One region of the Paraglaciecola sp. 2405UD69-4 genome, then DNA from elsewhere that is predicted to be linked to it. Evidence: predicted binding sites of a transcription regulator. Region 1 holds the regulator's gene; each other region holds the start of a gene.

Region 1 (9,920 bases):
ATTAGCTTCTTGCTGTGACGGAAAGCGCTCTTCTTGGATACGAGTTTGATAACAAATATCTGCATCTAAGCTACCTTCAAACTGCTCAGTAATCTTATACTGATGACCAGCGTTTTCGATCACATCGATTATGCCTTGTGGCATAGATAATTCTTTAGGCGAAATTAATGTAAAACGGACATTTTTAAACAGACATAATAATTTAGAAAGTGAATGCACAGTTCGGCCATACTTTAAATCACCAATCATGGCGATATGCATGCCATCAATGCCACTTCCATGGTGTTCCAATTCTTTTTGAATAGTATACAAATCTAAAAGAGCTTGGGTTGGGTGCTCGTTTGCACCATCACCACCATTGATGACAGGAATACGACTACCTTGAGCAAACTCAGCGACCGAGCCTGTATCTGGATGACGCATTGCTATAATGTCCGAATAGCCACTTAATACACGAGCGGTGTCATATAGTGACTCACCTTTGGCTAAAGCTGAGTTACTTAGCCCTGTTGTTTCACGAACTTCACCACCTAACAAATTAAATGCAGTACCAAAACTCACTCTAGTCCGGGTACTCGGCTCAAAAAACAAGTTTCCCAAAATAGCGCCATCTAAGACAGTGGTTCGCTTTTGTCTTTTTGCATAGGGCAACATTTGATGAGCAACATTAAAAACTTGCTCAATGGCCTCTCGGTCAAACTGATTTACCGACAGGATATGACCACCTTTAAAATTCATAAGACCTTCAACTCAAACACCAAACATAATGATTATTTTATCAAATATACTGCTTAGTCCCTAGTCCTAAACTCACCCTTTGTAATAAACAATGTCATAAACAAACTATTGGGGTCTAAGGAGTAATCAGCAAATGGGCCGCAATCTTGAAAACCATTTTTAAGGTACAACTGACGGGCGGGCTTGAAGAAATCTTGAGTGCCTGTTTCTAGGCTCAATTGCTTTAAGCCAATTTGTTGTCCGTGCTCAATAATATGCTGCAGTATATTTGTGGCGACACCTTTACGGTTATGGGACTCTGAAGTACGCATTGATTTAATTTCGCCATGCTTAGAGTTAAGTATTTTTAGTGCACCACAACCGAGTAATTCATCTCCTTGCCATGCACTCCAAAACCTAACATTGGCTTCACGCAAGCCTGACAAATCCAAGGCATGCACACTCTCTTTTGGTGAAGTGGCGTACATGTCATCTAAATGTTTTTGTAAAAGTTCTTTCACTTTTGGATGACGTAAATCATCAACTTTTATATTCACAAATAAAAAACCACGCTATCAATTCAGTGGAATGATGATAACGTGGGTAAGCTTTGTTTAGTACTAATGTTTATGTTGATTACTGCTCTGACGATTAGTATTTCTAGCCTTGTTTTGGCTACTAAAACTTTGCTTTTTTGACTGTGAGTTATTTCCCCTATAAGTTTGTTTGGAGCTATGTTTAACAGTCTTTGCCTTTTGATTTTGTTTCGTTGCTTTCGCTTGGCTTTGACGCTGATACTTGGCAGTTTGGGACTGTTTTTTATTGCCTGATTGCTGCCCCTTTGAGCTTCTGTTATCAACTGTAGATTGCTTTTTATAGTCCCTTTGTTGCTTTGTGTTAGCTTTATTTACATTAGACTTTCTATTTTGGTTTTCATAATTATTTCTTGTTGCCTGCTTGTTGCGCTTTTGCTCGGATCCTTTCGTATTTAAAGCATTTTTGACCCGTTGACTATTCAACTTTGTATTTTGAGTATCATATTTCAACACACGCTTTTTGTTATTTCTAAGATTAGACTGATCTTTTGTTAACACAGACTGACCTTTGCTTACATACTTTACGCGCTGGCCATTAACATGATATTGCACACCTCTTCTATGTTTTTGATCATGGCTCCAGCGTTGCGACTTTCTGATCTTTATAGTTTTAGCATTAGTCTTATGATGTGACCAATACTTACCAGAGTTACGTCTATAACTGTAGTCGATAAAAATGTGGCGCTTACGCCATTGAAATCCACCAAAATAAAAGCTCGGACGAATGTGAAACCCTGCACTCCAATACAAGCCTGCAACGAAAACACTGTGCAAAGGTCTATGCCATCTATAAGGTTGACGGTTATGCCACCACCAATTTCCGTATACCACCCTAGTGTCATAATAAGGTACGTACACCACTTCTTTTTGAACAGGTTGAATAACTATTTGATTATCTTGCTGCTCTACATTCAGGTATTCATTTTCATTCAGGTTACCATGAGCATAGGCCTTTTGGCGTAAGCTTTGGATACTGGCTAATACTTGTTCTTCACTAAATAAAAATGCGTCACCTAACTGTTGTAGCCACTGCAAATCATTACTCATAGTTTGTAGTAAATCCGTAAAAGGGATTAGTGCTTGCACACTAGGATCCCAGTCTTGGGTCTCAGCATAATCTAAGGCACCTTGCGCATCTATATTATCATTAGCCTTACGCCAACGTGCTGCTTGGACAACTTCTAAAGGGTAAGTAGATGCAACTAAGATATGAGATAACAGGGTATCTGGGTATAAGGCAATAGGCGCCAACATTTGGTCGAGTACGGCTTGCTCTAACTCAATATTTGTAGACTCATATTCAGAGCTGTCTTGTTCTTCAGCTTGTGCAAGCTGCACAACACCGGCAACAATGACACACAAAATAAAAATATATATCAGCAGGTATCTGTTTTGATTTCCCATAACGTTTCCTTCTTTGACATTAACAGCTCAGCAATAAAGCAAAGCAAATCGTAGGGATAGTTATACGCCTAGTAAACTTAACAGTGACTGAATACTTACTTAAAGTTAGTTTTATCTTTGTTTGTATGTATCGTTAACATTTCATCGACATGAAGATAATTAGCGCTTGGTATATTGCTCTGGTAAAAATTGATGACCTAACTTTTCAGTTTTAGTTTGAATATAATGACGATTATCATCGGTAACACCGTGATCAATTGGCACACGCTCTACTACGTTTATGCCTAAACTAGACAATGCAGCTCGTTTTTTAGGATTATTCGTCATGAGCTTAACGCTTTTGACTTTGAGGGTAGCAAGCATCAATTCACAAATGCTGTAATCCCTTAAATCTGCATCAAACCCTAAATGCTCATTGGCTTCTACTGTATCCATACCTTGATCTTGTAGCTGGTAGGCTTTTATCTTATTGAGTAAACCTATTCCCCGCCCTTCTTGACGAAGATAAAGCAGCACACCTTTTCCATTTTTGACAATATTTTGAAGGCCTTTTTCAAGCTGTGCGCCACAATCGCATCGAGTACTAAATAAAGCATCCCCAGTTAGACATTCTGAATGGATGCGGATGGGAATAATTTCTTCCTCTGTCCACTCTCCATATGACAAAGCAACATGCTCTTGATTAGACTCGCTTTCAACAAACCCATGAATGGTAAATTGCCCCCAGCGTGTAGGTAATTTTGCAGAGCTTACATATTGATACTTTTCAGAACTAACATTCATATTTTTCTATACAGACTTCAAATAGAGTAAAAAATTTCTGGCTGTGTACATTCTGGCCTTCATAAAGCGGCAAAAAATTGTACACACGACAGTACATAAACTTCTATGTAATCTACCCGATTTATAGATATATAGGATCAGTCAATGACAACAATAAAAGTATCAGACAATATGGGCACTAATTGTTTATTTACAAGCCCTTTACTTTTTTAAGGCTATCATGGGTAAAAGAAGCTGATTGAAGCTAGGAGTGGGTCTGAAACTCTAACAAGGAAACAGGCTTGGCAATGCCATAACCTTGGGCATAATCAATTCCTGCTTTACCAAGGGCAACCATAACCTCTGATGATTCCACAAACTTAGCTACGGTCTCCATACCCATTGCTTTAGTTATTTCGTGAATAGAACTCACCATAGCTAAATCGATTGGATCAACCAAAATATTCTTAACTAAACTCCCATCAATTTTTACTTGAGATACCGGCAGATTCTTTAGATAGTTGTATGAGGCAATACCACTCCCGAAACTGTCTAATGCAAAAGCACATCCCAATTTTTGGAAGGTATTCATAAAGTCTAAGGTTTCTTCCATTTTACCGATAGCCATACCTTCAGAGATTTCAAAACACACTTTTTGATAGGGAATATTGTGCTTTTCAAAGGCATTTAAAATAAATAGCTTTAGTTCTTTATCACCCAATGAGTAACCATTTATATTAATGCTTACTTGAGTTAATTCATTCAAATGCTCAGGGTTCTGGGTTAACCAGCCAAAGTAATACTCAATGACCCAACGATCAATTTTAGCAGTTAGATTGTAGCGCTCTGCGGCTGGTAAAAACTCTTCCGGAAAAATCACTTCTTTGTCTGCTGATTGCATTCTTAGCAACAACTCATATTGATGTCCTGAGCTTTTCTTACTTAAAGGTAAATAGTGCTGATAATGCAAACTAAACAAAGCATTTTCTAATGCATGATGAATTTTTGAAACCCAAGACAATTCGGCCTCATAGCGATGCATCTGTTGATCATCAGATGAGTAAGTGTGAATTTGATTACTCCCTTTCTCCTGAGCCAAATAGCATGCGGCATCAGCCATACTCATCAATTGCTCAGGCGTACCAATGTTAGCCTGCCAAGGTGCATGTCCAATGTTAAGGCCCAAGGTAAACACTCTATTTTCCCAGGTGAATCGAAATTCCTGCACCAGATTAAGAAGCTTATTCGCTAAGAGGTAAGCCATAGGCGCTTCATCCCCTTCTAACAGGACGGCAAATTCATCGCCCCCCACTCTAGCTAACATGCCTTTACCAGAAACCTCAGCATCTAATTTTAAAGACAGTTCTTTTATCAATAAGTCACCGGCTTTATGACCACAGGTGTCGTTAACAACCTTAACCTGATCTAAATCCAAGTAAAGCAATGCCAAATCCACTCGATCAACTTTAGCGTTATGCAAGGCTTTTTGTAATCGAGCGTCAAACTCACGGCGGTTATAAATTCCTGTCAATGAATCATGACTGGCTTGGTATTCTAGGCTAAGGTTTGACTGCTTACGCTCGGTTACATCAAACATAGAGCCAAATACATACCGCGTTTCTTTGTCTTCTTTTATCTGCCCTGAAATCGAAAACCAAAATTCGCTACCGTCTTTGCGTATCCCTTTAACTTCTTTGCCAATTACTTTGCCATTTTTATGAATTTCCCCAATCATCAACTCTCTATCATTGTGGTCAGAATAAAACTGCTCAGCATTTTCGATATTTTCTAATAAATCTTTTGGCGTTTCATAACCAAACAACTGGCACATGGCTGGATTAACTAAAATAAGTGTGCCATCAACATTAGAGGCATAGAGGCCTTCTGCAGAATTTTGAAATAATGAGTAGTAACGATGTAAATCGGTAATCGCAGACTCTTGCTTAAGGTGATGCCTTTTGGTTACGACCCTCTCATGCCCTTCAATGGAAAGAGCAATCAAAATCATGCCGAGAATATTCACAGTCGTAAATATTAATGAAATAGACTCAAATGTAGGAACTGTGGCTAAGTACAAACTAATACGAGTAAAGCCACTTATAGCGATTAAAGAAATACCACCTAGACACACTAAATTAGCCAGTCTTTTATCACTTTCGTTGTAAATGAAGGCTATGATTAAAATAATTAAGCAAGACAGGGCTGACATAAGCACAGCAAAAATAATTTGGCTATTAGTATCTGCTGAAAATGCCATTGCCACAGTAACAAACCCTAAAGCATAAAATGAGTGACGCCATATAGTTGGAACAATTTCTAATATAGAAAAAGTGACTTTTGCGATAGTAATAAGCAATACACCAAACAAAGCTGCGCTTATATTGGAGATGTAGGCAGTAAAACCGGTAAATTGACCTAGAACACCTTTGATGTTTAAAAAAAGTAATAGGAAAGTGCCGTTAGATACTGCAAACCAATAACGAATAGGGCTACGCAAAAGTATGTAGGTAGCAAAAAAATAGCATCCTAACAAAGCTAGAGCGCCACATACCACGCCAGTTGCTAACAATAAAAGCTCTTCATTCGCTATTAATGCTGATTGCCTAGCTAAAGTAACGGGAAATACGATTGGCCCATCATCACGGACCTTGAAAAAAACTTTAACAACAGGCTGGCGCGGATCGATTGGTACCATAAATAGCCGGTGCTGAAATGGCCTTTTATCAAACTCCCGCTTAGCTCCCATTAAATAAGAACTTAATATTCGGTTTTTATCATCTAATAAATACACATCAACATAATCAAGCATGGGATTACCAATTTTAAACACAAAAGGTTCATCGCTTGACACTGCTCGGTACAGATCGACGGTTCCCCATAAGCTTTCATGCTTTTTGAGCTTATTTGGAATAGTATTTTGTTGCCAGGTCTGCAGATTTTGAACATCAGATAACTGCACATTTTTATGGGCTTTCAGCCATGTTATTTTATTGAGGAGATCAATATGCTCAACGTCATTGTCAAAATAAACGTCTTTAGCGTGGGCGACAGTACTCAATAAAAACAGCACAATCACAAAGCTCTTAACCCAAAGATTAAAAATCTTAATTATCATATTGATCTTATAATACCCTTATAGGCTGTTTGATTTTAAAATCGACAAATTTAACTACTTACCTAACATCTATTAGCATACTCGCACTCAAAGCAAGAGTACTATATCTATCATAAACCTCAATGTCGTCAAATGGTTGCGTTAAATCCATGATAAATATTTTTCTCTTGGGCCTTCTGAGTAAGCTAGCGGCTATTGAGATAGGCTAATGCAACTATTCGTTTTCTAACAAATTAGCTGCAACGCCTTACTTGACACTAGTCTCAAGTAAAGTAAGTTCGTTGATTGGAGTTGCAGGTATAGTAAAATCCGCCTCTTCTAATCAAGCTTACACTTTAATATATTGACTAAGGACATTTATGAAAAAGCTAAAAGCGATAACCTTTAGTGCTGCGATATGTGCTCTAAACACCTTCTCTCCAACCCTTTTTGCAGCTGATATTGCTGCTGGTAAGACAAAAGCTGGCATCTGCGCAGCATGCCATGGTGCGAGTGGTATTTCACAGATCCCTACATATCCGAATTTAGCCGGCCAAAAAGAACAGTACTTAGTATTGCAGCTTAAAGCGTTTCGCGATGGTGAACGCAAAAATATGGTCATGGCGCCAATGGCAACAGCACTAAGTGACACCGATATTGATAACCTTTCAGCTTATTTTGCTAGCTTAGATCCATCTGGAAAATAACACTTTAACTCCCCTTAAATACAGAGAGCAACATGACAGAAGACTTTCAAGCTATCACTCGCTTTATAGTGGAAATAGAACAGTTAAAAAATGTAGATCGTAAAATTAAACCTGTAGGCGTAAACCGCTATGAGAATAGTGCTGAACATAGTTGGCAGATAGCTTTACTGGCACTCACCCTACTCCCTTACGCTGAGCAACCAACAGATCACCTAAAGGTTGTCACTATGCTTCTACTACATGACATAGTAGAAATTGACACGGGAGATAAGTTTGCTTACGACGCTAATCACGATGACTATGAAAATGAGCTAGCCGCAGCAAAACGTATTTTTGCGATTTTACCTGACTCTCAAGGAGCTAAATATCTAGCGCTATGGATAGAGTTCGAACATGCCAATACCCCTGAAGCCAAATTTGCAAAAGCAATAGATAGGTTAATGCCAGTTATTCAAAATATTCATAATGGCTGCCAAAGCTGGTTAGAACATGACATTGCTATTGAGCAAGTACTTGCAAAAAATATTGCGATAGAGGGCGCTCATCCGAGCCTTTGGCAGTGGATAAAAGCACAAGTGATAGAAAAAGGTACACAAGCTGGCGTTAGACTCAAATAAAGCAAATTTTCATCTAAGCTTGCCCCATAAAATAATACTCAGTAATAGATATCAATTTTAATGGAAAATTGGTCCTAGTTAGCGTTTGTACGTATATATAAATAATTCAATCTTAACTAAGCTAGAACTGGAAACTAACATGATCACCTTGCACCACTTAAATAATTCAAGATCACAGCGAATTTTATGGTTATTGGAAGAGCTAAAGTTAGACTACAAAATAGAAACTTATCAAAGAGATAAAGAAACCAATTTAGCACCTGAATCACTGAAATTAATTCATCCTCTGGGCAAATCTCCTATCATTACCGATGGAGACACAAGTATTGCCGAATCTGGGGCTATTATTGAGTATTTAATCAGTCGCTATGGTGAACAAAGCGCTGAGCTAACCAAAACCACAGAAAATACCCCCTCTCACTGGCAATATGTATACTGGCTCCACTTTGCCGAAGGTACCCTCATGCCGCCACTGGTAGCAAAGTTAGTACTTGATAAAACCCGCGAAAAAGCCAAACCTTGGTTTGTCAAAATAATCGCCAACAAAATAGTCGATAAAATTATGGCTGCCTATTATGGCCCTATCATCAAAGGGAATATGCAGTTTATCGAACAACATTTAGCAAAAAATGAATGGTTTGCCGGAAATGAACTAACAGGAGCTGATGTCCAAATGAGCTTCCCCTTAGAAGCGGCAGTAGCAAGAGGAGCTGCTACTGATTTACCAAACGTAAAGCGTTTTGTAACAGCCATACACGGGAGAGCTGCTTATCAAAAAGCTTTGGTCAAAGGTGGGCAATATGATTACGCTTAGCGTACCGATGCGCTGAGTTTAAATATACGCAGCACTTAAATGTAGCAGTGCTGCAACGCCATTAATTAATCTTCTTCGACATCCATTTCTATATCTAAGCCCATCTCTTGCATCAAACGTCTTGCTTCTTTTGGTATTCGTTGCCCGTTATCTTTTTCAAGATCTTCGTCATCAGGCAGAGGCTGGCCAGTAAAGGCATGTAAAAATGCCTCACATAATAGTTCAGAGTTAGTTGCATGCCTTAGGTTATTTACCTGACGTCTAGTGCGCTCATCGGTCAAAACTTTCAATACTTTGAGTGGGATAGAAACCGTGACTTTTTTAACCAATTCACTTTTTTTACCATGCTCAGCGTACGGATGGATATACTCTCCATTCCACTTTGTAGGATCTGCCATTGCTAAAATTTACCAAGTTTTATCTTTCTTATACGGGGAAATTCTAAACATTACGCAGAAAAGGTCAACGATAGACTGCTAAACATCTTGACGGCTTTCCATACAAAGCTTATTTTAGACGTCTAAACGGCTATATTTATTTGGAGTAACACCATGGTGTCTTACGCACGCGGCATAGATGCATTAAATCAATCATTATCAGAAGTAAAAGATATCGATGTGTCTTTTGAATTTTTCCCTCCTAAGACTGAATCTATGGAACAAACGCTGTGGAAGTCCGTTGAACGTTTAGCGCCACTTAAGCCTGCTTATATGTCGGTAACCTATGGTGCTAATAGTGGTGAGCGAGACAGAACCCATGATGTGGTAAAACGTATTCAAGCAGAAACGGGGATCAAATCTGTTCCTCATTTAACCTGTGTGGATGCCTCTAGAGAGGAACTAATCCAAATAGCAAAAGACTATTGGGATAGCGGTATTCGCAAGATTGTTGCATTAAGAGGGGATTTACCAGAAGGCACTGCTAAGCCCCAATCCTACGCTTCTGATCTTGTTACATTATTAAAAGACGTCGCCGACTTTGACATTGCGGTAGCCGCTTATCCAGAAAAACACCCTGAAGCGCCTAATGCTCAATTTGATTTACTCAATCTAAAACGCAAAGCCGATGCTGGGGCAACCGAGGCAATCAGCCAGTTCTTTTTTGACGCTGAAGTTTTTTTACGTTTCCGTGACCGAGCTGCAGCAGCAGGAATTGATTTAGATATTGTACCAGGCATATTACCCGTTACTAACTACCAAACCTTACAAC
Region 2 (9,920 bases), on a different contig from region 1:
AGACTGGCAATATATCAATTTTTTAGACTGTCTCTTTACTCTGTTAGACTTAACAGAGCGCATAGACCTGCGTAATGATGTGCTCAAAGATATTGAGCTCCATGAAAAAAACCTAGTGATTTGGTCTAAACACCCCAATATTGATGAAGAGGCATTGCAGTTTGCCCTTAAAAAAATATTACGCCTTAGAGAATCATTAAGAACTAACAAAAAAGTTGGTGCAGAATTAAAAGAAGACCGCTTACTGTCATCAATAAGACAAAGGTTTTCTATTCCTGGTGGCACCTGTAGTTTTGATTTACCTAATTTACACTATTGGTTACAACAACCTCTAGCTTTTAAACAACAGCAGGTGTTGGCATGGTTAGAAGAACTTAAGCCAATTCAGCAATCGATGGAAGTTACTTTGTCCTTTTTAAGAGAAAGAGGGCGCTTTACAGACGTTGAGGCCGAAAAAGGCTTTTATCAAGGTATTGCTGAAGACAAAAACGAGTTGATACGAGTATTGGCTGCAACTGACCAAGGATATTATCCTATGTTATCAGGCAATAAATACCGTTATGCAATTCGTTTTACGTTATTTGTCGCTGATATGAATGGTAGTACCGCTGTCGACTCTACCGTTAACTTTAAATTAGCTTGTTGTTAAATAAACCATAAAGAGCAATATTAATATGCCTACTGTAGTGAATTGCCCCCACTGTCAAACCAAGGTTGAGTGGATACCTACAAGTCAATTTCGTCCATTTTGTAGTAAACAATGTCAACTCATTGATTTAGGTGAATGGGCTGAAGAAGGAAAATCTATTCCTTGTGGGGCAAGTAAAGACGCAGAAACAACAGAACTTCCTGATATTGAAGATATCGAAGCTATGTTGAGCCAACAAGATAGTGGCTTTTTTAAAGATTAGATTTAGAGTTAATCTAAAAAATAGATTGTAGATATCTATTTTAATCATTTTTAATATTTCTATCATATGGTTATTATAATTTCACTTTGAGGCACAGGCCCCATTCAAGCAAAACATGTAAGGATAAAAATTTATGTCTAATCCAAATTTCGAAAATAAAGAAGGTCAAGCAGTCCCTAGTTGTACTTTTCCAGCTCGTGTTAATGATGAGTGGGTAAAAGTGTCAACCGATGAGCTTTTTAAAGGTAAAACAGTGGTTGTATTTTCTCTTCCAGGAGCATTTACACCAACTTGTTCTTCTACTCATTTACCTCGCTACAATGAACTAGCAAATGTTTTCAAAGCTAATGGCGTAGATGAAATTGTATGTATGTCAGTTAACGATACCTTTGTCATGAATGCTTGGGCTGAAGATCAAGAGTCAGATAATGTTACTCTAATCCCTGATGGAAATGGTGAATTTACCGATGGCATGGGCCTATTAGTAGATAAGGCTGACTTAGGATTTGGAAAGCGTAGCTGGCGTTATTCTATGTTGGTTAAAGATGGCATAGTGGACAAAATGTTCATCGAGCCTGACTTACCAGGCGACCCGTTTGAAGTATCTGATGCAGACACTATGCTTGAGTATATTGCTCCAAGTGCTGTTAAACCTGAGCCAGTAGCTGTGTTAACTAAACCTGGCTGTCCATTCTGTGCTAAAGCAAAGAACCTGCTTGACGAAAAAGGTTTAGCTTATGAAGAGTTTGTAATGGGACGTGAGATTTCTTTCACTGGTCTTAAAGCTCTATCTGGTAATGAGTCTTGGCCTCAAGTCTTTATCGGTGGCAAGCTAATTGGCGGCTCTGATGATTTAGAAGCTTATTTCGCATAAGTAAAAAGTTATTAAGATTATGAATGGCGCCTTAGGCGCCATTTTTGTATGTGGTGTTTATCAGTGGATAGAGCTAATCTAAAAAGGCATTTTTGCTGAAGTGTTAAGGGAGCTTTTCATAACGTCCATGTAACACAAGGGATTTTGCTAACCCTTGTGTGCCTCTTATTTATGCTGCCTTTCGTTAGTGGCTTAACAAAAATCCTAATTATATTCGTAGGTTATGGTTGAACACTTGAGGTGACTAAGATTAGTATGAGTACAATTTAAAACAAGACATACTCTATATGAAAACGTCTATCCTAGTACTTTTTTTAACTACCACTTTTTCATTTTTTGTTGCTGCTCAAAGCATTGAACCTATTTTTGACGAGTTTGATGGACTTTATCAGGCAGAGCTTGGGTCTACACAAGGCTGCGTAAATCCTGAGGTAAATGTGTTTAGGGTTTGCTCAAGTGCGTTAAGAAATGACAAAAATGCCCCTTATATTTTGCATCACGGTGCTAAAACTGAAAAAGTGATGGTGTTGTTTCATGGCCTAAGTGACTCACCGTTTTACTTTCGCTCTATTGCTAAAGCCGTCTATCAAGAAGGCTTTAATGTGGTTGTGGCGCTGCTTCCTGGCCATGGAAAAATAGATCCAGACGCTGATATGGAAGACTCAGAGCTTGCTGATAGATGGCGTTCACATATTGCTAAGGTGACTGCTATCTCTGAGCAACTAGGTGATAAGATTTATTTAGGTGGGTTCTCAACGGGCGGTGCATTGGCTACCGAATACATTTTACAACATCCCGAAAAAGTGAGTGGTTTAACCTTGTTTTCAGGTGCCTTAGCATTAGATCCCAACGTAGAGTTTATGGCGAATATATGGGGAATACAGTTACTCGCAAAGTTTTTAGATGGTGATTATCAATCCGAGAATGCCAATCCATATAAGTACCCCCAGGTCGCGCGTTTTGCTGCTTTTGAATTGGTTGAAGTGATTTTTTCAGTTAGGGAATTATTAGAAAAAGGTGCCAAGGTAGACTTACCTATTTTTGCCGCCCATTCTACTGCCGATAGAACTACTCCAATTGTTGGAGTTAAAAGTTTGATGGAGTACAACCAGGCTACTAGTGTTTTGTATGAATTACCTAAAGAGCTAGAAATTTGCCATGCTGATGTGGTTATTAATGAAGAGCAAGTTTCTGAGATTGGTATAGATGGCTCGTTACTTGAAGAAATTATGCCTTGTGATGTACCAAAGGCTAACCCTAAACATGCAGAAATGCTTACTAATTTAATGGCTTTTTTGGCGGCTAATTAGTGAAACAGTTCATCGTACTATTAAGAGGCATAAATGTTGGTGGCAAAAATAGTTTGCCCATGAAACATTTGTCATCCCTTTTAATGGCAATGGGTTGTAGTGAGGTTAAAACCTATATTCAAAGTGGCAATGTATCTTTATTCCATCAAAGTGAGAATGCCGAGTTATTGGCATCTGAAATAAAAGCCAATATTAATAGTAAGTTTGGTTTTAATATTAATGTGATGGCCTTTACTGCTGAATCCTTTAGTGATTTAGCTAACAGTAATCCTTTTAAAAATGCAGAACTAGAACCTAAAACCCTGCATGTATATTTTTTAGCAAAGCCTGCTGCTTCTGCAGATTTACAAAGTTTAATGGGGTTAAAAGCCGCGAGTGAAACCTTTGAGCTATTGGGCACGGCTTTTTATCTGCATGCACCAGATGGAATTGGCCGCTCAAAATTAGCGGCAAAAGTAGAGAAGTATTTAGGTGTCGCAGCCACAGCTAGAAATTGGAATACTGTGAGTAAGCTATTGAGTATGACAGACATCAAATAAAGACTTGCAGTTAGGGTTGATAAGGTAATTTATTGTTATGTATTCGTAAAATAAATGGCGTTTATTTGAAAGGTATTTAGGCTTAAGGCGGTTTAAGCAATGTCCCTTTAGTCTCTTTAAGCGAATTTACATGTCTAACGAATACACTTTATATGGTGCGCCAATGTCACTTTACACAGGCAAGGCTAGATCATATCTAAATTATAAACAACTAGCTTACCGTGAGGTTTTTTCCTCATTAAAAGTGTACAAGAATGTAATAGTACCTAACACTGGGGTACGTTATGTTCCGGTGTTAAAAACTCCTGCTGGTGAATATTTACAAGATACAGCTCATATAATAGATACCCTAGAACAAGCCCCCACGAGTCGCTCTGTTACCCCAGTTACTGCTAAGCAAAAACTTGTTTCTCAACTATTTGAAATATGGGGAGATGAGTGGCTGGTAATACCCGCTATGCATTATCGATGGAATAAAGATAATTTTCCTTTTATCTATGAAGAATTTGGAAAAGTCGTATTCCCTAATATGCCGAGTTTTGTTCGTGCTTATGTAGGTAAAAAAGTAGGTGCGAAGTTTAAGGGCTTTGTTCCTATGTTAGGGATAACCGAGAAAAGTATTCCTGCGATTGAGGATTGGTATGAAAATCATGTGTTAAAGCTTTTGAATGAGCACTTTGCTGAGCATGATTATTTACTTGGGACGAAACCCTGTGTTGGAGATTTTGCATTAATGGGGCCCCTTTATGCCCACCTATTCAGAGATCCTGCTCCAGGGAAAATTATGCATACACTGGCGCCCAATGTTGTTAAATGGGTATTGAGGATGAATCAAAAAAATGTTCCAGAAGGTAGGTACTTAAACAATGATGAGGTTCCCACGAGTTTACTTTCCTTGTTAAAAAGGATGTTTAAAGAGCAGTGGCCCGTACTAGAAAGTACGGTTAAACATCTTGAAAAGTGGAGCACAGAGAACCCTGACAACACAGCAATACCTAGAAGCATTGGTGAGCATAGCTTTACAATCGGCGAAGTTACCGAGCGCCGTGCGATAGCTAGTTTTCATCAATGGAAAGTACAAAGAGTATTGAACTGTTATTATCAATTTAATGGATCTGAAAAACCTTTGGTTGATAACTTTTTGAAAGAAATTGGAGGATTAGATGCCATGCAATTACACATTAAAAATTGGATAATAAGGGAAGATAATCAACTTACATTTTCTAACACAGATATATTATCAATAGGATTATAATGCATTTAGTTTGCTCTCATTGTTTTGCCATTAATCGAATACCCGAAGGTAAAAGCCATACTTCAGCTAAGTGTGGTAAATGCAAAAAAGTAGCTGCTCCAAGCACTTATGTTGACTTGACTGGCTCTAATTTCTATCGCTACATCGAAAAAAACGATTTACCAGTGATCGTTGATTTTTGGGCGACTTGGTGTGGACCTTGTCAGGCTATGGCTCCGGTTTTTGAAACTGTAGCCAAACAGTCTGAGTCTATACTTTTTGCAAAAGTAAATACGGAACAAGCCCAGCAAATTTCTGCTGAAGCTAGTATTAGAAGCATCCCCACTTTAATATTTTTTCACCATGGCAAAGAGATAGAAAGAGTCTCCGGTGGCTTGTCTGAACAGCAGCTAAAAGCATGGATACTACAGTGCTTAAAGAAACTTTCATAAGTTAGACTCGCCATACCCTAATTATTAAAGGTGTGGCGACGTTACTCATTTGCTTCATTGACATTTTTTGCAGAATCAAAATAGGCTGAGAAAACAATCTTTGTTAGTTATTTTTGTGCTGCGATGACGGATATTTCTACTAGTAGTTCCGGTCTAGCCATTGATGCTTGTACACAAGCTCGAGCCGGAGCAAAACCTTCAGGAACCCAGTTATCCCACACTTGATTCATGGCCGCAAAATCTTGCATGTCTTTGATATAGATAGTTGCACTGAGCATATGCTCTTTATCACTGCCAGCGTCAGCTAACAATTGCTCAACTTTATCAAGCATGGTTTGAGTTTGTTGCTCTATCCCTTGGGTAGCATCTGCGCAAACTTGTCCACATAGGTACACTGTACCTTGATGAATAACAATGCGACTCATACGTTGCTTGGTTTCTTTGCGCTCGATCTTGTTTGAGCCTGTTACATTTGCCGTAGAGGGATTCGAGGCTTGTAAAGGCGTATTTACCTCTGAATCTATGTCACCGCAGAATAGGTGTCCATAACGGGACTCTCGCTTGCCGGGCTCTCGTTCTAATTTAGTGATCAACTGCAGATCATTTAAGTTATGTAGGGAACCAAGCGCGGTTTCTACTTCATCAACATTCGCAAACTCAGCTAATCGGTTGGTACGAGTTCTCAATTCACCGGGTGTTTGCGGGCCACGTAATAACATAACGCATATAATAGCTAGTTGTTGGCGGCTGAATTTCAGATCACTAAATTCAGTATTACAAAATCTATGTTTGTATTTAGTCACTCTGCTACCAGAGCTTGTATGTTCAAAAATTAATTTTTTATCTCGTAGCTCGTCTAAGGTGTTTTGTACCTCAGACTCAGTTAATTGCATAACAGGCTCTCGATTACTTTTTTGGTTACAGCCTAGGGTGAGAGCATTCAAAGAAAGGGGGTATTGGTCTGGGGTAGTGATTTCTTTCTCAAGTAATACACCAATAACTCGCGCTTGGAGTGGTGAAAGTTGCAATAGCATTTTGTAATTCCTTAAGTACGACTAATTAGCTGCATTATAAAGGTGAAGTCTAATTGGATCACATACACGGGCTTAAATTATTTAATTTGGATTTGAAATAATAGATATAGAAAATCAACTCATGAAAAAGATGCAATCAAAATGATTGTATTTAAGAAGGGTGTGATTTAATCTGGATATATCGACTCATTATGAGTCTTTCTATGAAAGGAGCACAAAATGGCCAATGACACTTTAATTCAAAAAAACTTAGCTGAGTTACCCCATGCACAACGAGATCGCTTAGCTTTTATTGATTTTAGTTTGCAGTTCTTTGGGCATGTTGCACGGACTGATTTAATTCATCGCTTTAAAACAGGGTTAGCAGCAAGTACTCGAGATTTTAGTACTTATAAAGAGTTAGCCCCCAACAACCTCGTGCTCCAACATCAAACCAAGAGTTATCATCGCACCGAAGACTTTCAGGCTATATTTCGTCATGATCCTGAAGTGATTTTGTCATCTTTAAGCCGTGGCTTTGGTAACGGGATTTCGACTGGGGTTCAACCCACAGAACAATGTTTTGATGCTGTACGTTTGATCCATCCTGATACCCATATTATTAGTGGTCTGATGCGAGCTATTCATAATAAAAAGGCAATTAAGTGTGGTTATGTATCAGTTAGCTCTGGGGAAACCACAAGAGCTATTGTTCCCCATTCATTGGTTAATAATGGTCATAGGTGGCATGTGCGTGCCTTCGATAGAAAAAATAATAGATTTAGAGACTTTGTGTGTACCCGTTTTACCTTTATTGATCTTATGGAAGAAGCGCTTCATGTTCATGAGGCCAGTCCCTATGACGAACAGTGGAACCGGTTTGTAGAATTAATACTTATCCCTCATCCTAAGCTCAACCAGTCTAGGGCAATCGAAATGGATTATGGAATGGATAAAGGTATGTTAGCGATTAAGCAACGAGCTGCTGTAGCAGCCTATGTGTTGCGTCAGTGGCAGGTAGATTGCTCTGAAGGTTATGGCCTTTATGGGAATGGTTGCCAGTTAGCTCTGCAGAATTTAGACGCGCTTGAATGCCTTGAAAATGTTTCTTTAGTGCCGAGCTAAACTATAAAATAGCACTTGAAAAGCAGGCAGTAAGCACTTGGTTACTGCCTGCTTTTTAGTGTTCTTTTAACAAGTGTTTTTTCGAAGAATATCTAATTAATAAATTGGTCTAACTAATCCAATCTTTTACCTTTCTTAATGCTTAGCTTTCTGTTATTTTCTCATCCAAATAGACGTCCAGATGTCTTTAATTGCAATTCTTAACTGGGAATCCTTATGAGCAAAGTGTCATTACCTAAAGAAAAAATTAAAATTTTGTTGTTGGAAGGCTTGCACCAAAGTGCAGTAGACACCTTACATTCCAATGGCTATGAAAATATCGAGTACCTAAAAACGTCACTACCAGAAGATGAGTTAATTGAAAAAATTAAAGATGTTCATTTTATCGGTATCCGCTCTCGCACCCAATTAACGGAAGCGGTTATTAATGCTGCGAACAAGTTAGTGGCCGTTGGCTGTTTTTGTATTGGTACCAATCAAGTTGATCTTAAAGCCACACAAAAGCGTGGTATTCCAGTTTTTAACGCGCCATTTTCGAATACTAGATCGGTTGCAGAGCTTGCCCTTGGCCAAATGATTTTATTACTAAGAGACATTCCTGCTAAAAATGCGAAAGCTCACCGTGGTGTGTGGGATAAGAGTGCTGTCGGTTCATTTGAAGCCAGAGGTAAAACCTTAGGTATCATTGGATATGGGCATATTGGTACGCAATTAAGTATTCTCGCTGAACATTTAGGTATGCATGTACAGTTCTATGATATTGAAAGCAAGTTGGTTTTAGGTAACTCAACTCAAGTTAAAACCTTAGAGCAATTATTGAATACCTCGGACGTTGTAAGTTTGCATGTTCCTGAAACAGTACAAACTCAAAACATGTTTGGGCCTAAAGAGTTCGCCATGATGAAAGACGGCGCGATATTAATGAATGCTGCTCGCGGAACCATTATTGAGATAGATGCTTTAGTCGCTGCTTTAGAAAGTGGTAAATTAGCTGGTGCGGCAGTGGATGTATTCCCAGTGGAGCCTAAGTCTAATAATGAACTATTTGAATCGCCGCTGACTAAATTTGAAAATGTTATTTTAACGCCCCATGTTGGTGGTAGTACTCAAGAAGCTCAGCAAAATATTGGTATTGAAGTCGCTGGTAAGTTGGCTAAATACAGCGATAACGGCTCTACTTTATCTGCTGTTAATTTCCCTGAAGTGTCTTTACCTGAGCATACAGATCGATCACGTTTACTGCATATTCATAAAAATGCACCTGGAGTATTAACCCAAATCAACCAAGCGTTTGCTGAAAAAGGTCTAAATATCGCAGCTCAATATTTACAAACAAATGAGAATATTGGTTATGTAGTTATTGATGTTGAAGCCGATTATGCGGGTGAAGCGTTTGAGCAATTACAAAAAATTGATGGCACGATTAAAACAAGAATGCTGCACTAGTAGTATGTTTGATGGCAGTCCAACATGGACTGTCATCATTTGCTAGTTTAACTCTTTGCTAATCCCTTACGTATTTCCCTCTGTTTTATATTCTTGTTATAAGTCGCCGTGAATTGCCTGAAGTGCTGAAATTGAAGTAATTGCTGCTGTTTCTGTACGTAATACTCTCGGACCAAGCTGCACCGTTTGGAAGCCATTCTGTTCGGTTTTATATATTTCTTGATCAGTAAAGCCTCCTTCAGGACCGATTAGTAGCCTCACACCTGCTTGAGGTATGCTGACATGCCTAAAAGCTTGTTCTGCTCTGGGGTGCAGTGTCAATCTTAACTGGTTGGTGGACATGGTAACCCAGTCTGCAAAAAGAGTAGGGGGGTTAAGTATTGGCAGTATATTTCTACCACTTTGTTCACATGCTCCAATTGCTACTTTAAGCCATTGTTCATGCTTTTTTTGCCAACGTTGTGGGTTGAGTTTGACACCACATCGCTCGGTGATGATAGGTGTAATTTCTTTAACGCCCAATTCCACAGACTTTTGAATAACCCACTCCATTCTATCACCACGGGAAATACCCTGTGCCAGATGTATATCTAAAGGTGATTCAATACTGAGTGATAATTTTGAGTCGACACAAGCCACGACTTTACGTTTACTAACTTCAATAAGGTGAGCACTATATTCGTTGCCATCGCCATTAAAGAGCACAATTGCTTGGCCTTCTTTGGCTCTTAATACATTGCTTAAATGATTGGTAGCATCATCGGTAAGGGTGACATGGCTGTCTACGGATAGTTGGTTTGGGTAATAAATTCTAATAATACGCATAGTGGGTACTCTTTTTTACGAATGTTACCAAGTCTCAAGAGCTTAAATCAAAAAGGAGGGCAAAAAAGTTCAACTAGACAGGTTTTTATCCCAGTCCAGTTACTTTACTTAAACGGTTTTAATTCTAAAAATAATTTTTAGTGATTTGAACAGTAGGAGTTATAACAGAGTTTTTCGAGCATGTTTAGTGT
Region 3 (9,920 bases), on a different contig from region 1:
TCCCCGGTATTATGATAAAAGCCACCTAGCTTAGCCCCCTTATTAAGGGCCTGAATAGCATTACCACTTAATGACCCAAAACTCATAGCTGAAACATTAAAGATACTGGCTTGATAAGGCTTTTTACAATCAGGTCCACCAATTTTTACCCTTGGATATAAAGCATGGGGATCGAGGTGGATTGCTGCCATAGAGTGACCTATCCATTCATACCCTACCTGACGAGTATCGAGTTTTGTTCCGTAAGGTACGGTATCTTTTTGCCCTTTAGCACGCTGATAAATCACCGAGCGGAACATGCGATTAATTGGAACACCATCTGTCTCTGACTCAAAAAAGTATTGGCGTACAAATGGCCTTAAAAACTCCATAACCCAGCGACCACGCCCCACTACAGGAAACGTTCGCCATAAAGCATGTTTAGTTTGGTACATGTCGTATATACCCGTTGCGGTCACAGGCAATAAAATTAAACATAACCACAATAAACCTGGCCATATAAAACTCAATAAAATGACTGTAAGCCAAGTAGCAATCGCACCTTTTACAAACCACTTCCGCATAAATTTGATCCTATCTTTCAGCTAGAAATTAACCATTAACACATATTAACCAAACACCGCCCAAATGACTGACGTACAGTGTTTTCAATAAGTTAACACTCGGGTGACATGACAGTTAAAGTTGCCAATTAATAACAGTTTTATTCTGCTGTTGTAATATTTTATTTGTTTGTGAAAAGTGCTGGCAGCCAAAAAAGCCACGGTAGGCTGATAAAGGCGAAGGATGAGGGGCTTGCAAAATATGATGTTTTTGCTTATCGATTACGTCACCTTTTTTTTGAGCATGGCTACCCCATAACAAAAAAACCAACCCTGTGTGTTTCAGGCTCAACTGCTTAATGACATACTCGGTAAAGCGCTCCCAACCTATTTTACTATGGGAATGAGCTTTACCTTCCTGTACCGTTAATACGGTATTGAGTAGCAACACCCCTTGCTGAGCCCAGCTATCTAAGCAGCCATGCTGTGGAATGGAAAAACCTTCGATATCAGTAGCGAGCTCTTTATAAATATTTCCCAAAGAAGGCGGGATTTTTACACCAGGCAACACAGAAAAGCTTAACCCATGGGCCTGTTTGGGTCCGTGATAAGGGTCTTGCCCTAAAATCACCACTTTAACCTTGTCAAACTCAGTCAAAGAAAACCCATTGAATACGTCCTCTGCTAATGGGTAGATTGTCTTGCCAGCAGCCCGCTCATCTTCAACATATTGCATAATATCTTGAAAATAAGGCTGCTGCTGTTCTTGAGCTAAAACATCCGCCCATTTTTGCATAGACTTAACTTATCCAAGCAGCGCTAACAAATGAGCTTTCAGGGCTTCATAGTCTGCAGGTAATTCAGCTGATAAGCCTTCTTTTCCTGCGCAATCAACCAAAGGTTGCGGCAAGCTGATAGGTTGCCCTAATACGTTTTCAACTGTTTCACGGAATTTTGCAGGATGCGCTGTACCTAAGAAAATACCAGTCTGCCCTTCTTCAAGCTTTCTAACCAAGGCTTTATAAGCAATAGCTGCGTGGGGTTCACTCACATAACCAAGTTGCGCTAACTGGCGCATAGCCACTTGGGTGTAATCTTCATCTACTGTATCACCAGAAATAACAGACTTATCAAGGTAACCTTGCTCGATAATCGCTTCGATACGGGGCCAGTTGTTAGGTTGGCTTACGTCCATAGCATTGGACATAGTAGCGACTGTATCTTTAGGATCCCACTCACCTGTTTTTAAGTAACGGGGCACAGTGTCATTTAAATTGGTCGCGGCAACAAAATGCTTAACAGGTAATCCCATTACTTTTGCAATTAAACCAGCTGTTAAATTACCAAAGTTACCACTAGGAACTGAAATCACTAAGTCTTGACGTTCTTCTTCAGAAAGCTGAGAAACCGCTTCAAAATAATAACAAACCTGAGCAGCTAAGCGGCTGATATTAATAGAATTTGCAGAGTTTAGATGTAAACCATCACGTACTTCAGGATCATCAAAAGCAGACTTTACAAGTTGCTGACAAGCATCAAAGTCATCTTCAATCGCCACAGTATGGATGTTGTCACCTAGGGTAGTGAACAGTTTCTCTTGCAGTTGGCTAATTTTGCCTTTCGGATACAAGATAACCACATTGATATTATCTATACCGTGAAACGCATGAGCTACAGCAGCACCAGTGTCACCAGAGGTAGCAGTCAAAATCGTAATAGGGTCACCGTTAGAAATAGCGGTTAGGCACTGGGCCATAAAGCGACCACCAAAATCTTTAAAAGCAAGGGTTGGCCCATGGAACAGCTCTAAACTGTATACATTGTCTGTTACTTTTGCCAAGGGTGCTTCAAATGCAAAAGCCTTAGTCACTATGCTTGCAACGGTTTCACGAGGTAACTCATCACCAATCAAGGTACTTAAAATTTCAATGCTACGTTCAACAAATGGCATTGCCAAAATCGCATCGATGTTTTCAAATTTTGGTAACTCTTTAGGAAAGTATAAACCTTGGTTTTTTCCTAGCCCTTTTTTAACTGCTTCTGCAAATGATGCTTGGTCTGCTGCATCTTTAAGATTTACAAGTTCCACTTTTCATACCTTTGTTTTCCAATTTCAAAACACTTAAGTTATGTACAGTGTTCATTCATTGCTACCGCACCTAAAATGCGCGGCTTGGTTTTCAACAATGACGCGAAGTTGCGCCGTTTTGGTCTAACTGACATATATGACTAAAGCCGGTGTCATTTTGAATATAATTGTCTGTTAACCATTGATTAATTTTTTCTGCGTTTTCTAAATTATCACAAACAGCAAATACCGTTGGTCCTGAGCCTGAAATACCAAAGGCTAGTGCCCCTTGTTGTTCTGCAAATGCACGGGACTCATCAAATTTAGGTAATAGAGACTTTCGATAAGGTTCGGCGATAACATCTTGCATCATGGCTGCGGCCAATGCTTCGTCTTCACGGTAAAGTGCATCAGTAAATACCGCCAACTGACGCCCAAACTTAATGGTATCAGCCATAGGCACTTGCTTAGGAAGAATATCACGCGCCGCAGCAGTGGATACGCTAATACCAGAATAACAAGATACCCAGTACCAATGTTTGAAACAGGGTAACTGCAAAGCCACTTGCTCTTTATGTTCAGCCATAAGGACTAAACCGCCTAAAAAGCATGGCGCTACGTTATCATAATGAATACTGCCACTGATTTGCCCTTCTAGCTCACCCATTACCAATAACAACTGGTTATCGGTAAAAGGGGCACTACCAAAATACTCAGTAAAAAACTGATTCAGTCCATGTAACGCTGCCACAATAGAGCTAGCGCTCGATCCTAAACCACTACCAATTGGCAAATGTTTGTGTAGTGTCAATTTTAAACCAGGAATTGAACTGGCGCTATGGCCTTGCTCTTGTAATACTTTTATAAAATGTTGGTAACAGCGGGTGACTATGTTGCTGTCTGGATCAGGAGGTAATTTATCAGCAAAACGTCCTTTAACTTCTAAACTAAACGTCTCTGCCACTTCAACTTCTACTTCATCACCTAATAGGCTGCCATCAATAGGTTTCAGGGCAGCGCCCAGTAAGTCAAAGCCAAGGCTGACATTACCAATTGAGGCAGGTGCGTATGCAACTAGCTTTGATTTATTCATATTCGAGCCTGACATTATACTGTTTGTTTCCAAGGCATAGTACGCATCACATCTGCAAATACGCCAGCGGCTGTCACTGCTGCACCTGCACCATATCCACGGATAACATAAGGAATAGGTTGATAGTAGCGACTATGGATTGCCAGTGCGTTCTCACCTTCTTTAACCATATAAAGTGGATGGGACTCATCCACCGCTTCAATACTCACCACACATTTTCCATGATCAATAGAGCCTACGTATCTAAGCACCTTACCTTCACTTTTAGCAGCTTCTACTCTTTTGGCAAAAGCAGCATCTATCTGTGGTAGGTTCGCCATAAACTCATCAATACTGCCACTTGCATCAAAGGATGCAGGTAATACTGGTTCAATGGTTATGTCTGCTAACTCTAGTTTCAGCCCAGCTTCACGGGCCATGATAAGTAATTTTCTGGCGACATCCATTCCACTTAAATCATCACGGGGGTCAGGCTCAGTAAAGCCATTCTTTTTAGCAATTTCTGTAGCCTGTGATAGGGTCAAACCTTCATCTAGCTTACCGAATACAAAAGATAGAGACCCTGACAGAATACCTTCGAATCGAACCAACTCATCACCTGCGTAGAACAAATGCTGCAAGTTATCAATAACAGGTAAGCCTGCACCAACTGTGGTTTCATATAAGAACTGACGATTTGTTTCTTGAACTGTATCTCGTAACAACTCATAAAACTCATAGCTAGCCGTATTAGCCTTCTTATTAGGTGTTACTACGTGAAAACCACTTTGCATCATCTCTGGATATTGTTCTGCAATCACAGTACTACTCGTACAGTCAATAATAACTGGGTTGATTAAGCTGTTGGCATGAACAAAGCCCGTTAATGCTTCGATTGAAAACTGTTCATCACTTTCGCTTAAAGCATCAGCCCAAGCTGAATTTAAATCGATACCACCTGCTTGTAACAAACATTTTTTACTGTTGGCGATACCGTAAACATTTAAACTGATATTACGCTCTAGCAATGAAGCTTGTTGGCGAGCCACTTGCTGCAAAAACTCTTTTCCTACGCTGCCACAGCCCACCAAAAATGCATCTATAGCATGTAAATCAGAGAAGAAGTTTTGATGTACAACTCGCACCGCCTTCTTAGCTTTCGCAGCTTCTATAACCGTAGAAATAGAACGCTCAGAAGAGCCTTGAGCAATAGCCACATTGTTTACACGTGCTTGAGATAGAGAGTTGAAAAACTTAGCCGCTAGCCCTTTAGAGTGGCGCATACCATCGCCCACCAAAGTAACAATAGCTAAATCGTGACGTACTTCGATTGGATCTAACAATTGGTTGCTAAGCTCTAAAGCAAAAGAGTCTTCTAACAAATCTAAAGCTCTATCCGCATCTTTGCTATGAATACAAAAGCTAATGCTATATTCAGAAGAAGATTGTGTAATCAAACTTATAGACACATTGGCATTCGACATAACCTCGAATACACGGCTAGCCATGCCTACCATGCCTTTCATTCCGGGCCCTGCCACATTGAACATAGTCATGTCGTCTAAATGGGAGATACCTTTTACGCTAGTCCACTTAGTACTGGCTTGATTACTAATCAAGGTACCTGGCGCTGCAGGATTTAAAGTATTACGGATCAAGCAAGGGATATGATGCTGTGCGATTGGACCAATAGTTTTAGGATGTAAAACTTTGGCGCCAAAGTAAGATAGCTCCATGGCTTCTTGATAGGTTAATTTATCAAGTAAAACTGCACCATCAACTTGGTTAGGATCGGCATTATAAACACCATCTACGTCTGTCCAGATTTCACAACATTCTGCATCGATACATGCCGCTAAAATAGCCGCAGAGTAATCAGAGCCATTGCGCCCTAATGTGACTTTTTCGCCCGCTTCATTTACTGCAACAAAACCTGGCATAATTAATACATTATCACCTGAAGTATCAACATCACTGAATCTTGCCTTACTTGCAGATACGTCAGCTATGCTATCTAGGTAATCACCTTCGGCAATAATATAATCAACAGGGTCAATTATTTGGTTACTTTGACCAATGGCATTTAAGATTTCACTAAAGATATTAACGCTAACGTACTCACCCACACTTAGTACTTTAGCAACCACTTGGTCTGGCGCACAGCCTAATAAGGCAAAGCCTTCTAGGTGTTGATTTAATTCATTTAATGTCTGTTGTACAAAATCAGCTAACTTAGTTGAGGTAAAATTTGGAACATTGTCTTGCAGATCATCAAGAATACCGAAAAGCACCATATTTAACTTTGCAAACAATTCGCCATAATCTTTACCCGCAGCGGCTTCGTCACACAATAAAGACAAGGCATTAGTAACGCCTTTTGGAGCAGACAAAACAACTGCTGCGCCAGTTTCGGTGTGACAAGACATACTAATGTCTTTCACTCTCAAGTAGCGTTCTGCGTCAGCAAGAGACGATCCACCAAACTTCAACACCTTCATTTTGTACTCCTTAATCTTTACTTAGCCATGTTTATATTTTTATTCGCTTTTCACAAAGCCAAATAACAAAAAAGCCCGCTTGGGCTGCGGGCTTTTAATGTGTAATGCGTATGCACTAGCCAGCGACCACCTCATAGAGGGTGATAATAATCATGCTGGTCGTAGTTGTTGTATTCATTTTCATGTGGGCAATTTGCCGTATAGACGTCTATATGTCAACCAACATATGTGGTTGTTTTGTTATTTGTTATATCTACTTTTACCAGAGCCCCTTAAATAGCCGTTTAGTTATTGCCATAACGCCAATAAAAACTATTATGTTGCCACTACATAAATGGCAAGAGAGCAATGTCTTTAAGCAAGCAATTAAATATAAATACGCCGTCCCCTGAGCAAGCTCTTACAGCGTCGTGGTTAGATAAAAAAGCATTAACCTTAACCATAAAAAGGGATGATCTTGTTCACCCTGTGATATCTGGAAATAAATGGCGCAAGCTAGTTTACCCATTAGCTGAAGCACAGCAAAAACAGGTAAAGCATATTATCAGTTTTGGCGGCGGATTCTCTAACCACCTGCATGCTTTAGGTTATTGCTGTTATAAATTAGGTATCAAGTTTACGGCCATAGTAAGAGGCGACTACTCCTCGAACCTCAGCCCCATGCTAAACGACTTGCTGGCATGGCAAACTCATGTGCAATATGTCAATCGTATTACCTATAAAAAGCGAAATGATCCAAGCTACTTAGAAGAACTCACAAAAGCATACCCTGATTCACTTATTATTCCTGAGGGCGGATCCCAGCAGCAGGCCTTAAAAGGCGTTGCAAATATCGTGACTGAATTACAGCATCAATACGATTACATTATTGCCCCAGTGGCAAGCGGTGGCACTTTAGCAGGTCTTATAAATTGTGCTGCTAACTTTTCACCGGCAACGCAAGTAATAGGCATTGGTGTTCTGAAGGGACAAGGCTACTTAGAAGAATTAGTCGCCTCTTTTTTGCCAAATGGACAAACTTATAGCAATTGGAAAATTATTCATGATTATCATTTTGGTGGCTATGGTAAGTCTACACCTGAGCTTAACCAGTTTTGCTCAGACTTTTTAGCACACTTTCATATCCCCATAGAGCCCGTTTACAGTGGTAAGTTATGCTATGGAATTAAAGACTTAGCGAACCGTGATTACTTTCCCAAAAACAGTAAGATACTCGCCCTGCATACAGGTGGTTTACAAGGCGCAAGATAATAGATTGCAAAATAAAACCTTTCTTTACAATGAATAATTAGTTCAAATAGCGCTCCAAATCGCAACAAGAGAAACACCAAGGTAATGAATTGGCAGCAGTGGTTAACCGGATTTGCCGGCGCCTCCCCTTTAGAATGGATAGCAACCATAGCGGGCTTTCTATGCGTATATTTACTTATAAAACGTAGTATATGGAGCTTTGCTTTCGGCTTGCTACAGGTCAGTATTTACACTTGGATTTTCTATGACGTTAAGCTGTACTCAGATATGGCACTGCATATTTTCTACGTTGGTTTTCAATTCTATGGATGGTGGATTTGGCGCCAGTCTAGCGATACAGATAACCGCATCATAGTTGCAAAGGGCTCCTTCAAAGAATACGCATTTTGGTTACTTTTAATCTCAATTAGCACTGTGATAGTAGGCACATTAATGCAGCGATATACAGATGCTAGCTTTCCCTACCCCGACGCCTTTACTACTTGTGCAAGCCTAGCCGCACAATGGTTGTTGTCCCATAAGAGATTATTAAACTGGAGCATATGGATTGTGGTAGATATAGTAGCCATTGCAATCTACTGGCAAAAAGGGTTATATCCAACCTCAGTACTGTACTGCTGTTTGTTAATCATGGCCTGTATCGGTCAGTGGCAGTGGTTTCAAAGTTTACAAAAGCAGCATTATAAAGGCTTAGCAAGTGATTAAAAGAATAGTGTTTTTAGGTGGTCCCTCAACAGGTAAAACAACCTTATGCGAAGCCTTAGCAAAAGAGCTCGGCACTATCACAGTGCCAGAATATGGCCGCGAATACTGGATTACCCACCAAGTCGATAGGCGTTTAACTCCAGAGCAGCTTTTACATATTGCTAAAATGCAAAACCAATGGGAAGACCAAGCAGCAGAAAAGGCCAACCATTACTTATTGTGTGATACTAGTGCCTTTACCACTTGGCATTTCGCATTACATTACCACCAGCAAGCTTTACCTGAATTAGAACAAATGGCACTAGATTGCTGGAAACGCTATGCATTGGTGGTGCTATGTGGCGACGAAATCCCCTACGACGATACCTGGGAGCGTTCAGGAGATGCTAATCGTCAAGAGTTTCAAGCTTTCAACCGTAGCTATATGCAACAACATAAGATCCCATACATAGAAGTAAAAGGCTCAATACAAGAGCGAGTCGAGTTAGTATCCAAAGAACTAACACTAGAATATTCCCAATAAGCCATGTAGCTCATGGCCTAAATTAGCCACTTTAATCAGCAATAATCAGTAACAGATAAATCTATTTTACATCCTCCTCTTGCACGGACATGAATTACTGATAGCATGCAGTTTTTGCTGTTTAACCTAATCTAATTGGATTTTCTTATGTCTCGTGTTTTGATCATTGGTGCCGGTGGTGTGGCCGCTGTTACCATTAAAAAATGTGCTCGTTTACCTGAATTTTTTGACGAAATTTACCTCGCCAGTCGTACGGTATCAAAATGTGAAGCACTGCAAAAAGAAGTAGGTGTTGACCGAGTAAAAGGTGTATTTGCAGTAGATGCTGATCACGCCAGCGAAGTCGTCGCTGTCATCAATCAAGTTAAACCTGATCTCGTTATCAACCTTGCTTTACCTTATCAAGATTTGGCTATTATGGATGCGTGTTTAGAAACAGGCGTGCATTACCTAGATACGGCAAACTATGAGCCAAAAGACGTGGCCAAATTTGAGTACTCTTGGCAGTGGGCCTATCAGGATAAATTCGAAAAAGCAGGTCTAATGGCCCTATTAGGTAGTGGTTTTGATCCTGGCGTTACCAACGTGTACACAGCTTATGCCGCTAAACACTACTTCGACGAAATTCATTACCTAGACATAGTAGATTGTAATGGTGGTGACCACGGTCAAGCTTTTGCAACTAACTTTAATCCTGAAATTAATATACGTGAAATCACCCAACGTGGGCGCTTCTTTGAAAATGGCGAATGGAAAGAAACCGAGCCATTAAGTGTACGTGAAGACCTTGATTATCAAAATATAGGAGTACGTGCATCCTACTTAATGTATCACGAAGAACTAGAGTCTATCGTTAAGCACTTCCCTACTATCAAACGTGCTCGTTTTTGGATGACCTTTGGTGATGCCTACCTTACCCACTTAAAAGTATTGGAAGGTATTGGCATGACTAGTATTGAACCCATTAATTTCCAAGGGCAACAAATTGTGCCCTTAGAGTTTTTAAAGGCCGTTTTGCCTGATCCTGGCTCATTAGCTGATGGTTACACGGGAAAAACCTGCATAGGTACTTATATTACTGGCGTTAAAGACGGTAAAGAAAAAACCATCTTTATCTACAACAACTGCGATCATGCAATGTGTCATGAAGAAGTGGGTGCCCAAGCGGTATCTTACACCACAGGTGTACCAGCAATGATAGGTGCCAGCTTAATGTTAAACGGTACCTGGAAAAAACCAGGGGTTTGGAACATGGAACAAT

What was found. Region 1 encodes MetJ, which represses methionine synthesis genes. Its sites were predicted from a motif close to TAGACGTCTAGACGTCTA; they were not measured.
Region 2: serA (phosphoglycerate dehydrogenase) is a predicted target of MetJ. The motif match lies at 7,629-7,646, and genes of this name have one in related genera.
Region 3: thrA (bifunctional aspartate kinase/homoserine dehydrogenase I) is a predicted target of MetJ. The motif match lies at 6,374-6,391, and genes of this name have one in related genera.

Annotation. Positions count from the first base shown of each region.
Region 1 is NZ_JBLIXM010000003.1:69,387-79,306, reverse strand. It holds gene ACMUMK_RS12500 (aspartate carbamoyltransferase) at 1-738, opposite strand, end outside; gene ACMUMK_RS12495 (GNAT family N-acetyltransferase) at 792-1,274, opposite strand; gene ACMUMK_RS12490 (DUF3300 domain-containing protein) at 1,338-2,717, opposite strand; gene ribA (GTP cyclohydrolase II) at 2,877-3,500, opposite strand; gene ACMUMK_RS12480 (EAL domain-containing protein) at 3,745-6,594, opposite strand; gene ACMUMK_RS12475 (c-type cytochrome) at 6,954-7,280, shown strand; gene ACMUMK_RS12470 (HD domain-containing protein) at 7,313-7,897, shown strand; gene ACMUMK_RS12465 (glutathione S-transferase) at 8,037-8,711, shown strand; gene metJ (met regulon transcriptional regulator MetJ) at 8,777-9,109, opposite strand; gene metF (methylenetetrahydrofolate reductase) at 9,263-9,920, shown strand, end outside.
Region 2 is NZ_JBLIXM010000005.1:2,298-12,217, reverse strand. It holds gene zapD (cell division protein ZapD) at 1-649, shown strand, start outside; gene yacG (DNA gyrase inhibitor YacG) at 675-911, shown strand; gene ACMUMK_RS15410 (glutathione peroxidase) at 1,045-1,785, shown strand; gene ACMUMK_RS15405 (alpha/beta hydrolase) at 2,073-3,095, shown strand; gene ACMUMK_RS15400 (DUF1697 domain-containing protein) at 3,095-3,634, shown strand; gene ACMUMK_RS15395 (glutathione S-transferase N-terminal domain-containing protein) at 3,765-4,889, shown strand; gene trxC (thioredoxin TrxC) at 4,889-5,320, shown strand; gene ACMUMK_RS15385 (DUF480 domain-containing protein) at 5,428-6,348, opposite strand; gene ACMUMK_RS15380 (WYL domain-containing protein) at 6,574-7,458, shown strand; gene serA (phosphoglycerate dehydrogenase) at 7,675-8,904, shown strand; gene ACMUMK_RS15370 (16S rRNA (uracil(1498)-N(3))-methyltransferase) at 9,001-9,729, opposite strand.
Region 3 is NZ_JBLIXM010000001.1:725,755-735,674, reverse strand. It holds gene ACMUMK_RS03300 (FMN-binding glutamate synthase family protein) at 1-563, opposite strand, end outside; gene ung (uracil-DNA glycosylase) at 679-1,338, opposite strand; gene thrC (threonine synthase) at 1,348-2,631, opposite strand; gene thrB (homoserine kinase) at 2,723-3,718, opposite strand; gene thrA (bifunctional aspartate kinase/homoserine dehydrogenase I) at 3,718-6,180, opposite strand; gene ACMUMK_RS03275 (1-aminocyclopropane-1-carboxylate deaminase/D-cysteine desulfhydrase) at 6,529-7,431, shown strand; gene pnuC (nicotinamide riboside transporter PnuC) at 7,516-8,136, shown strand; gene ACMUMK_RS03265 (AAA family ATPase) at 8,129-8,659, shown strand; gene ACMUMK_RS03260 (saccharopine dehydrogenase family protein) at 8,807-9,920, shown strand, end outside.